2 regions of the Streptomyces sp. NPDC048441 genome follow, and region 1 is predicted to be linked to the other one. Evidence: riboswitches for the same ligand, from Rfam matches in the RefSeq annotation. Region 1 holds a riboswitch; the other holds the start of a gene.
The links. A riboswitch is a leader RNA that binds a small molecule or an ion and turns the genes downstream of it on or off. The one in region 1 is predicted to bind glycine.
Positions count from the first base shown of each region.

Region 2: another riboswitch for glycine. It lies ahead of gcvT (glycine cleavage system aminomethyltransferase GcvT); the one in region 1 lies ahead of gcvP (aminomethyl-transferring glycine dehydrogenase).

Region 1 is NZ_JBICXM010000022.1:9,181-14,102, forward strand. It holds gene ACGFSB_RS35875 (DNA polymerase IV) at 1-1,131, shown strand, start outside; gene ACGFSB_RS35880 (PRC-barrel domain-containing protein) at 1,183-1,563, opposite strand; glycine riboswitch at 1,729-1,826, shown strand; gene gcvP (aminomethyl-transferring glycine dehydrogenase) at 2,024-4,912, shown strand.
Region 2 is NZ_JBICXM010000020.1:102,943-107,864, forward strand. It holds gene ACGFSB_RS35070 (enhanced serine sensitivity protein SseB C-terminal domain-containing protein) at 1-562, opposite strand, end outside; gene ACGFSB_RS35075 (enhanced serine sensitivity protein SseB) at 682-1,485, opposite strand; gene ACGFSB_RS35080 (AAA family ATPase) at 1,556-2,242, opposite strand; glycine riboswitch at 2,412-2,517, shown strand; gene gcvT (glycine cleavage system aminomethyltransferase GcvT) at 2,680-3,813, shown strand; gene gcvH (glycine cleavage system protein GcvH) at 3,936-4,313, shown strand; gene glyA (serine hydroxymethyltransferase) at 4,352-4,922, shown strand, end outside.

The DNA of each region.
Region 1 (4,922 bases):
GAGCCGCTCAGCCTGGATGAGGCCTTCGTCGACCTGGAGGCGGGGGGTGTCGCTGACGACGCGGCGTCGGCGCGGGTGGTCGGTGAGCGGCTGCGGGTCGACATCAAGACGGTGACCGGGCTTACGGGTTCGGTGGGGCTTGCCGCTTCCAAGATGCTGGCGAAGATCGCCTCGGAGGAGGCCAAGCCGGATGGTCTGCGGCTGATAGTGCCGGGAACCGAGCGGGACCTGCTCGGGCCGATGTCGGTGCGGACACTCCCCGGTGTCGGGCCCGCCACCGGGGACCATCTGCGGCGGGGCGGCATCACGACAGTGGAGGAGATCGCCGGGGCGGGCGAGGACGAGCTCGTACGGCTCGTGGGGAAGTCGCACGGGAGCGCGCTGTACGCGATGGCGCTCGCACGGGACGAGCGGCCTGTGGTGGCCGAGCGGGACACCAAGTCGGTCAGCGTCGAGGACACATACGACGTGGACATTCATGACCGGGTACGGGTCAGGGGCGAGGTGGCGCGGCTCGCCGACCGGTGTGTGGAGCGGCTGCGGGCGGCGGGGCACTCGGGGCGGACCATCGTGCTCAAGGTGCGGCGGTTCGACTTCTCGACGCTGACACGGTCCGAGACGCTCCGTGGGCCCACCGACGACGCCGGGGTGGTGCGGGAGGCTGCCGCGCGGCTCCTCGAGTCCGTGGACACCACGGGAGGGGTGCGGCTCCTGGGGGTGGGTGTCACGGGGCTTGCCGACTACACGCAGGAGGATCTCTTCGCGCAGGCGCGGGCTCTGGCCGAGGGCTCTGAGCAGGGGGAGGGCGAGGCTGTGGGGGAGGCGGCCCAGGAGACTGCGCAGGCGGTGGAGGAGTCGTCCGTCGATGAGGTGCCGCTTGCCGCGCGGCGGTGGGTCGCGGGGCACGATGTGCGCCATGCCGCCTACGGGCACGGTTGGGTGCAGGGGAGTGGGCTAGGGCGGGTGACGGTGCGGTTCGAGACGCCTGTGTCGCCTCCCGGGCGGGTGCGGACCTTCCGGGTGGACGACGCCGAGCTTGTTCCCGCGGAGCCGTTGCCGCTGGTGGAGCCCACGGAGGAGGGTCTTGCGGGCCCTGGTGCGGAGAGTGCGGAGCGGTGTCCGTCGGGTTAGCGGTGCCTCCTTGGGAGCCCCTTTGGGACGGTGGCGCCCGGCGGTGTGGGGTCAGGTGTCTTCCTGGCCCGCGATCTTGCCGAAGTCCTGGTCCGGGGGCGTGGTGGGTTGTGGGGGTGTGATGTCGAGGCCGTAGTGGTGGTAGAGCTGGAGTTCCTGTTCGGGGGAGAGGTGGCGGCCCACGCCGAAGTCGGGGGCGTCCTTGATCAGGGCGCGCTCGAAGGGGATGCGCAGGGTGCCCTCGCTCGTGAGCTCGCTGGGCTCCAGGGGGACGAACGCGTCCCGGCTGAACAGGCCCGTGCGTATGGCCGCCCACTCCGGGGTGCCGGTGGCGTCGTCGAGATACACCTCGTCGATCGTGCCGATCCTGGCCCCGTCCCGGTCGAACGCCTTGCGGCCGATCAAGTTGCGCGGATCGATGTCGGTCTGCACGGTGCCCTCCAACTGGTCGCGGCTTGTCGAAGTGAGGCGTAACTCATCGAAGTGAGGCGTAACTCATCATTATTCGTTCGTATTCACTACGAAAGAGCACATCGGGGCAAGCGGCCACTCGAGGGATCGGGCGCGGTCCTCGCTGGTAGGCTGGCACATGGCTGCTGACCCCGTGCGGGAGAGCTCTCCGGTGGTGACATCGGAGGCGCCGAAGGAGCAACTCCTCCCCGGAATCTCTCAGGCCCCTGTACCGCACGGACGAGGTCACTCTGGAAAGTAGGGCGGGCGTCGGGCGGGCACGTCCGGAACCCATCCTCACCGACGGTGAAAGCCGGGACGGCGCCTCTCGCGGGGCGCGGCCCGGTGAAGCTCTCAGGTTGACATGACAGAGGGGGAGGCCGTCCGGGCACCCGTGCCGTGGTGCCCCTCGCAGGTCGCGTCAGACCAGGAGGCCTCCGCAATGACCGCCACCCCTCGTATTCCGCTCTCCCAGCTCGAGCAGGGCATTCCCTTCGAGCAGCGGCATATCGGTCCCGATGTGGAAGCACGGGCAAAGATGCTCGCGCAGGTGGGATACGGCTCGCTCGACGAGCTGACCGCCGCCGCGGTGCCGGATGTGATCAAGAACGCCGAGGCGCTGAATCTCCCCGGAGCCCGTACCGAGGCCGAGGTCCTCGCCGAGCTGCGCTCCCTCGCGGACCGTAACGAAGTACTTGATTCCATGATCGGGCTCGGCTACTACGGGACCTTCACTCCGCCCGTCATTCTGCGGAACGTCATGGAGAACCCGGCCTGGTACACCGCATACACGCCGTATCAGCCGGAGATTTCACAGGGCCGCCTCGAAGCGCTGCTCAACTTCCAGACCGTCGTCGCCGAGCTGACCGGACTGCCCACCTCCGGTGCCTCGCTGCTCGACGAGGGCACCGCCGCCGCCGAGGCCATGGCGCTTTCGCGGCGCATGGGCAAGGTCAAGAACGGTGTCTTCCTTGTCGATGCCGATGCGCTCCCGCAGACCATCGCCGTCATTCAGACGCGCGCCGAGCCGACCGGTGTCGAGGTCGTCGTCGCCGATCTGAGCGACGGCATCCCGGCCGATGTCGCGGAGCGCGGTGTCGTCGGCGTACTGATCCAGTACCCGGGTGCCTCCGGTGCCGTACGCGACATCAAGCCCCTCATCGAGCAGGCGCACGAGCTCGGTGCCATCGTCTCCGTCGCCGCCGACCTGCTCGCCCTTACGCTGCTCACCTCGCCCGGTGAGCTCGGCGCGGACATCGCGGTCGGGACCACGCAGCGCTTCGGTGTGCCGATGGGCTTCGGCGGGCCGCACGCCGGTTACATGGCGGTGCGTGAGTCGTTCGCGCGCAGCCTGCCGGGGCGGCTCGTGGGCGTCTCCGTCGACGCCGACGGCAACAAGGCCTACCGGCTCGCGCTGCAGACCCGTGAGCAGCACATCCGCCGCGAGAAGGCCACCAGCAACATCTGTACGGCTCAGGTGCTGCTCGCCGTCATGGCCGGAATGTACGCCGTCTACCACGGCCCGGAGGGGCTCAAGTCCATTGCGCGGCGCACCCATCGCTACGCCACGCTGCTCGCCGCGGGCCTCACCGCCGGTGGCGTCGAGGTCGTGCACGGCGCGTACTTCGACACGCTGACCGTGCGGGTGCCCGGCAAGGCCGAGGAGCTGGTCGCCGCCGCCCGCGAGGGTGGCGTCAACATCCACCAGATCGATGCCGACCAGGTGTCCCTCGCCTGCGACGAGACCACCACGCGTACGCAACTGACCGCGATCTGGACCGCGTTCGGGGTCGAGGCCGACGTCGAGGCGCTCGACGTGGAGACCCAGGACACGCTCCCCGGCGGCCTCCTTCGCACCGACGAGTACCTGACGCACCCCGTCTTCCACCAGTACCGCTCCGAGACCGCGATGCTGCGCTACCTGCGCAAGCTGGCCGACCGCGACTACGCGCTCGACCGCGGCATGATCCCGCTGGGCTCCTGCACCATGAAGCTCAACGCCACCACGGAGATGGAGCCGGTCACCTGGCCCGAGTTCGGCCAGCTGCACCCCTTCGCCCCGGCCCAGCAGGCGCAGGGCTATCTGACGCTCATCCGTGAGCTGGAGGAGCGGCTCGCCGAGGTCACCGGGTACGACAAGGTGTCGCTGCAGCCCAATGCCGGTTCGCAGGGTGAACTGGCCGGACTGCTCGCCGTTCGCGGCTACCACCGTGCCAACGGTGACGAGCAGCGCACCGTCTGCCTCATCCCGTCCTCCGCGCACGGCACGAACGCCGCGAGCGCTGTGATGGCCGGCATGAAGGTCGTCGTCGTGAAGACGAGCCACGACGGCGAGATCGACGTCGACGACCTGCGCGCCAAGATCGAGAAGCACCGCGACGAGCTGTCCGTGCTCATGATCACCTACCCGTCCACGCACGGTGTGTTCGAGGAGCACGTCGCCGACATCTGTGCCCAGGTGCACGAGGCGGGCGGCCAGGTGTACGTCGACGGGGCGAATCTCAACGCCCTGGTGGGCCTCGCCCAGCCGGGCAAGTTCGGCGGCGACGTCTCGCACCTGAACCTGCACAAGACCTTCTGCATCCCGCACGGCGGCGGTGGCCCCGGCGTCGGCCCGGTCGGTGTGCGCGAGCACCTCGCTCCGTACCTGCCCAACCACCCGCTGCAGCCCGCCGCGGGTCCCGAGACGGGCGTCGGACCGATCTCCGCCGCGCCGTGGGGCTCCGCCGGAATCCTGCCGATCTCCTGGGCGTACGTACGCCTCATGGGCGGCGAGGGCCTCAAGCGCGCCACCCAGGTCGCCGTGCTCTCCGCGAACTACATCGCCAAGCGTCTCGAGCCGCACTACCCGGTGCTCTACACCGGCCCCGGCGGTCTCGTCGCGCACGAGTGCATCATCGATCTGCGGCCGCTCAGCAAGGCGACGGGCGTCAGCGTCGACGACATCGCCAAGCGGCTCATCGACTACGGCTTCCACGCGCCGACCATGTCGTTCCCGGTCGCGGGGACGCTGATGATCGAGCCGACGGAGAGCGAGGACCTGGTCGAGATCGACCGGTTCTGCGAGGCGATGATCGCCATACGCGGGGAGATCGAGAAGGTCGGCGGCGGCGAGTGGGCCGCCGACGACAACCCGCTGCGGAACGCGCCGCACACCGCCGCCGCGCTGAGCGGTGAGTGGGACCACGGCTACAGCCGCGAGGAGGCCGTCTTCCCGGCCGGTGTCGTCGTAGCGGACAAGTACTGGCCGCCGGTGCGCCGCATCGATCAGGCGTACGGCGACCGGAATCTGGTCTGCTCCTGCCCGCCACTGGATGCGTACGAGGACTGATACGCGGCCC
Region 2 (4,922 bases), on a different contig from region 1:
TGTCGTACACATCGAGGCCGATGGCCAGATACGGCGCGCCGAGCGCGGGCTGCACCCAGGCGCGGCGCAGCGAGCGGATCGCGGGGGTGCGGTGGGCGTTCTGCGTGAGCAGGGCGTAGAACTGCGGGATCTCGATGGCCGGCTCGGTGAGCCGCAGCGGTCCGGCGGGCACCAGGTCGAGGCCGGACGCGATGCGGCGCAGGTCGAGCCAGGGGATGCCGACGCCGCCGCCCGGCGCGTGCGGGTTGAGCCAGAGGCCGTAGTGGTCGGGGTAGAGGGTGCGGGAGATGTCCTGCCCGCTGACCACCTCGTACGAGCGGTTCCAGCCACTGGCGGAGAGCTCCTGGGCGGAGGTCACGCACGGCGCGTACCCGAGGCCCTCGACCTCCATGTTCCCGTACTGGGCGTCGGGGGATCCGGCCTGGCCGTGCCAGAGCAGCATCCAGAGCTGGTCGGCGGCGAGCGCCCGCAGGAGCGCCTCGTAGGCGTCGTAGCGCCCCGGCGTCACCTGGCGCAGCATGTGCTCGACCTGCCCGGCCGCAGCCGTGCCCGACGCACTCACCCTTAACCGCCCCTTCGCGATGACCCGCTGACCCGATCGCCTGATGGCCCCGGGTCATGAAACCAGCTTAAGCGGCGATCCTGACACCGACTTGACGTACGGCGCCCTCACCCGCGTACCTACACATGTCCGTGCTCTCGCCCGGGGCTCTGCCCGAAGAAGGGCCGCACCCGCTCCCGCATCCAGTCCCCCACCGGGTCCTGGGCCACATCGAGCAGTACGAGGTTCACCGGCCACGGCACCGGAGCGTGCCCGAGCGCCCTGCCCACGGCCTCCATCGGCAGGTCGCGCGCGTTGCCCTCCCAGGAGGCCAGTTCGATGCCGACGAACAGCGTGGGGTCCTCGCCCTCGACGCTGGCCAGGCAGCGGCGGGCGCTCAGGACGACCCCGATGGCCTCGAACTCACGGGCGGCGGCGGACAGGAAGTCCACCGGGTCGTGCTGCCAGTCCGGCTCGAAGAGGCGTACGCGACCGCCGCTCGCGGGGCCGTCGAGCGGGGTGCGCCCGCCCCGGCAGAGCTCGGCGACCGCGGGCGGCGGCAGCGGGACACCGACCGTGCCGTCCGGGTTGACCGCGATGCCCAGCTGCGGGGGAAGGCCCCGCGCGAACTCCACCGCGGGGGCCACGGTGCAGCCCATCCGGCCGCCCGTGGCCTGTTGGAACTGCTGCTCGGAGCTGAAGACCGGGACGTACGCCTGGCCTTCGATCTCCAGCGTGGGCAGGTCGAGGGTGCCGCTGTCCGGCGCCCCTCCGTTCGGCAGCGGGATCCAGAGGTGGCTGCGGCCGAGCACCTCCACGATGCGGGCCCCCGCGGAGACCTGCGGCCCGCCGGGCGCGCCGAGGGATGCCGCGAGCACCTCTTCGAGTTCATTGCCCGGCCATCCCCCGTACGGATGGGCGTGCGCCTGCGCCGGAATGTCCATCTCTCTAACCCCTGCTAACCCCTGCTCGGTCCCGCTCTGCCTGCGGCACGACCCTAACGTGACGGACGGCTCAACCACCGAAGCCGATCCCCCGCAGCACCCCTGCCGCCGTCCGGTCGATGAGCACCGCCGAGCCGCAGCCGCGCGGCAGATCGCCCCGCTCGGCGGCGCCGACGAGGCGGCCGACCGTCCTGCGGTGGCGCGCGAAGGCGTACCGCGACACGCCACGGCCGCGCGCGAGCTGCCCCTCTATGGCGGTGTCCGGCTCCACGTCGAGCAGCAGCAGATGCAGCGTCGTGCCGCGCCGCGCGGCCTCCCGGGCCAGCCAGCGGCGCACCCACGCCTGGGTGCCGCAGTCGTGCACCACGACGCCGTCGCCGGAGCGCAGGGCGCGGCGCAGGCCCGCGTAGTGCGCGAGGCGCACCAGGGGGCGGTAGACCGCGTACGGCAGCAGGCGCGGCATACGCAGTGCCCAGCGGTCGCGGGTGTCCTGCGAGTCGATGCGCGGGCCCGCGACGGCTCTGCGCATCAGCGTGGACTTGCCGCTGCCCGGCAGACCGGAGACGACGATCAGGTCGCCGGCGCCGAACGTCAGCCGGTGCGGGCTGTGACCCGTCCGCTGCCGCAGGTCCCGGACGACGGCCGCGGGCAGGGGGCCGCAGCTCTCCCTGGTGGGGGCGGTGGCCTGTTTGGGCAGGGCCACCCCCGTGTTGGTCGCGTAGAAACTCGTCCTGCGCACCGTGATCGGCCTCCCCATAGCGGTCACGTATCTGCTTCCCGCAGCTTCCCCGGCAAGTGTAAAGAGAAGGTAATGCGGCACAACAGCGCCGGGCCCGGGGTTTCCCCGGAACAGCACAGCGGGCCTTGCACTGCCCTGTGACGCGGGCGCGTGCAATGATGGGCGCGCAAACTCCATACAGGCCGCTTGAATCCGCGCGGGAGAGTTCCCGGTAGCCGTCGTACGACGCACCGGGGCGCCGAAGGAGCAAGTCCCTCCCTTGAATCTCTCAGGCCCCGTACCGCGCGGGCGAGGCACATCTGAAAAGCGGGCCGCCCCGGCGGCTCCACCCAAGGTGCAAGTCACGACCCCCTGATACAGACGTACTGATACAGACGGGTCGTGATGAACCTCTCAGGTTCCGATGACAGATGGGGAGGATCGACCTCGCCCGTCATGCCCTGGGAGTTCCACATATGAGTACCGCCCCCCGTCTGACAGCTCTCGATGCCGTGCATCGATCGCTCGGCGCGACCATGACCGACTTCGCGGGCTGGGACATGCCGCTCCGCTACGCCAGCGAGCGCGACGAGCACATCGCCGTCCGCACCAAGGCCGGTCTCTTCGACCTCTCCCACATGGGCGAGATCACGGTCAGCGGCCCGGCGGCCGTGGACTTCCTGAACTTCTCGCTGGTCGGCAACATCGGCTCCGTCGGTGTCGGCCGCGCCCGCTACACGATGATCTGTGCCGAGGACGGCGGGATCCTGGACGACCTGATCGTCTACCGGCTCGGCGAGCCCGAAGCCCCCGAATACATGGTCGTCGCCAACGCCTCGAACGCGCAGGTCGTCCTCGACGCGCTCACCGCCCGCGCCGACGGCTTCGACGTGGAGGTCCGCGACGACCGCGACGCGTACGCGCTGCTCGCCGTCCAGGGTCCCGAGTCCCCCGGCATCCTGAAGTCGGTCACGGACGCGGACCTGGACGGCCTGAAGTACTACGCGGGCCTGCCCGGCACTGTCGCGGGCGTGTCCGCGCTGATCGCCCGCACCGGCTACACCGGCGAGGACGGCTTCGAGCTCTTCGTCGCGCCCGGCGACGCCGAGAAGCTCTGGAACGCGCTCATGGAGGCCGGCGAGTCCGTCGGCCTCGTCCCCGCCGGGCTCTCCTGCCGCGACACGCTCCGTCTCGAGGCGGGTATGCCGCTGTACGGGCACGAGCTGACCGCGGAGCTGACGCCGTTCGACGCGGGTCTCGGCCGGGTCGTGAAGTTCGAGAAGACCTCGCAGTCCGACACCTTCGTGGGGCGCGCGGCGCTCGCGGCCGCCGCCGAGCGCGCCGAGACCGCTCCCCCGCGCAAGCTGGTGGGCCTGATCGCCGAAGGCCGCCGCGTCCCGCGCGCGGGCTTCTCCGTGGTCGCCGACGGCAAGGTCATCGGCGAGGTCACATCCGGCGCCCCGTCCCCGACGCTCGGCAAGCCGATCGCGATCGCATACGTCGACGTGGAGCACGCGCCCCCCGGCACCGAGGGCGTCGGCGTCGACATCCGCGGCACGCACGAGCCGTACGAGGTCGTGGCTCTGCCGTTCTACAAGCGCCAGAAGTGACACTTCTAGCGCTGTAGCGACTCCCGCTGGTGACGCTTCCGCCCCCGTGGTACCCCGGAAGTGACCCCACGCACATCTTTCCCGTTCCGCAGCACCCACCCGCGTACAGGAGAATTCAGGTCATGAGCAACCCCCAGCAGCTGCGTTACAGCAAGGAGCACGAGTGGCTCTCGGCCACCGAGGACGGTGTGGCGACGATCGGCATCACGGAGTTCGCGGCCAACGCGCTCGGTGACGTCGTCTACGCCCAGCTCCCTGAGGTCGGCGAGACCGTGACCGCGGGCGAGACCTGCGGCGAGCTCGAGTCGACGAAGTCCGTCAGCGACCTGTACTCCCCCGTGACCGGTGAGGTCACCGAGGCGAACCAGGACGTCGCGGACGACCCGTCGCTGGTGAACTCCGCCCCCTTCGAGGGCGGCTGGCTGTTCAAGGTACGGATCTCGGAGGAGCCGAAGGACCTGCTCTCCGCGGCCGAATACACCGAGCTCGCAGGCAACTAAGAGCCTTCCGGCAACTAAAGACCCTTAGGGACCACCTGATGTCGCTTCTCAACACCCCTCTCCACGAGCTGGACCCGGACGTCGCCGCCGCCGTCGACGCCGAGCTCCACCGTCAGCAGTCCACCCTGGAAATGATCGCCTCGGAGAACTTCGCTCCGGTCGCCGTCATGGAGGCCCAGGGCACGGTCCTCACCAACAAGTACGCCGAGGGCTACCCCGGCCGCCGCTACTACGGCGGCTGTGAGCACGTCGACGTCACCGAGCAGATCGCCATCGACCGGGTCAAGGACCTGTTCGGCGCCGAGTACGCCAACGTCCAGCCGCACTCCGGCGCCTCCGCCAACCAGGCCGCCCTCTTCGCGATCGCCAAGCCCGGCGACACGATCCTCGGCCTGGACCTGGCGCACGGCGGCCACCTCACCCACGGGATGCGCCTGAACTTCTCCGGCAAGCAGTTCAACGTGGTCGCGTACCACGTCGACGAGGCCGGTCTTGTCGACATGGCCGAGGTCGAGCGCCTGGCCAAGGAGAACAGCCCGAAGGTGATCATCGCGGGCTGGTCCGCCTACCCGCGCCAGCTGGACTTCGCGGAGTTCCGCCGGATCGCCG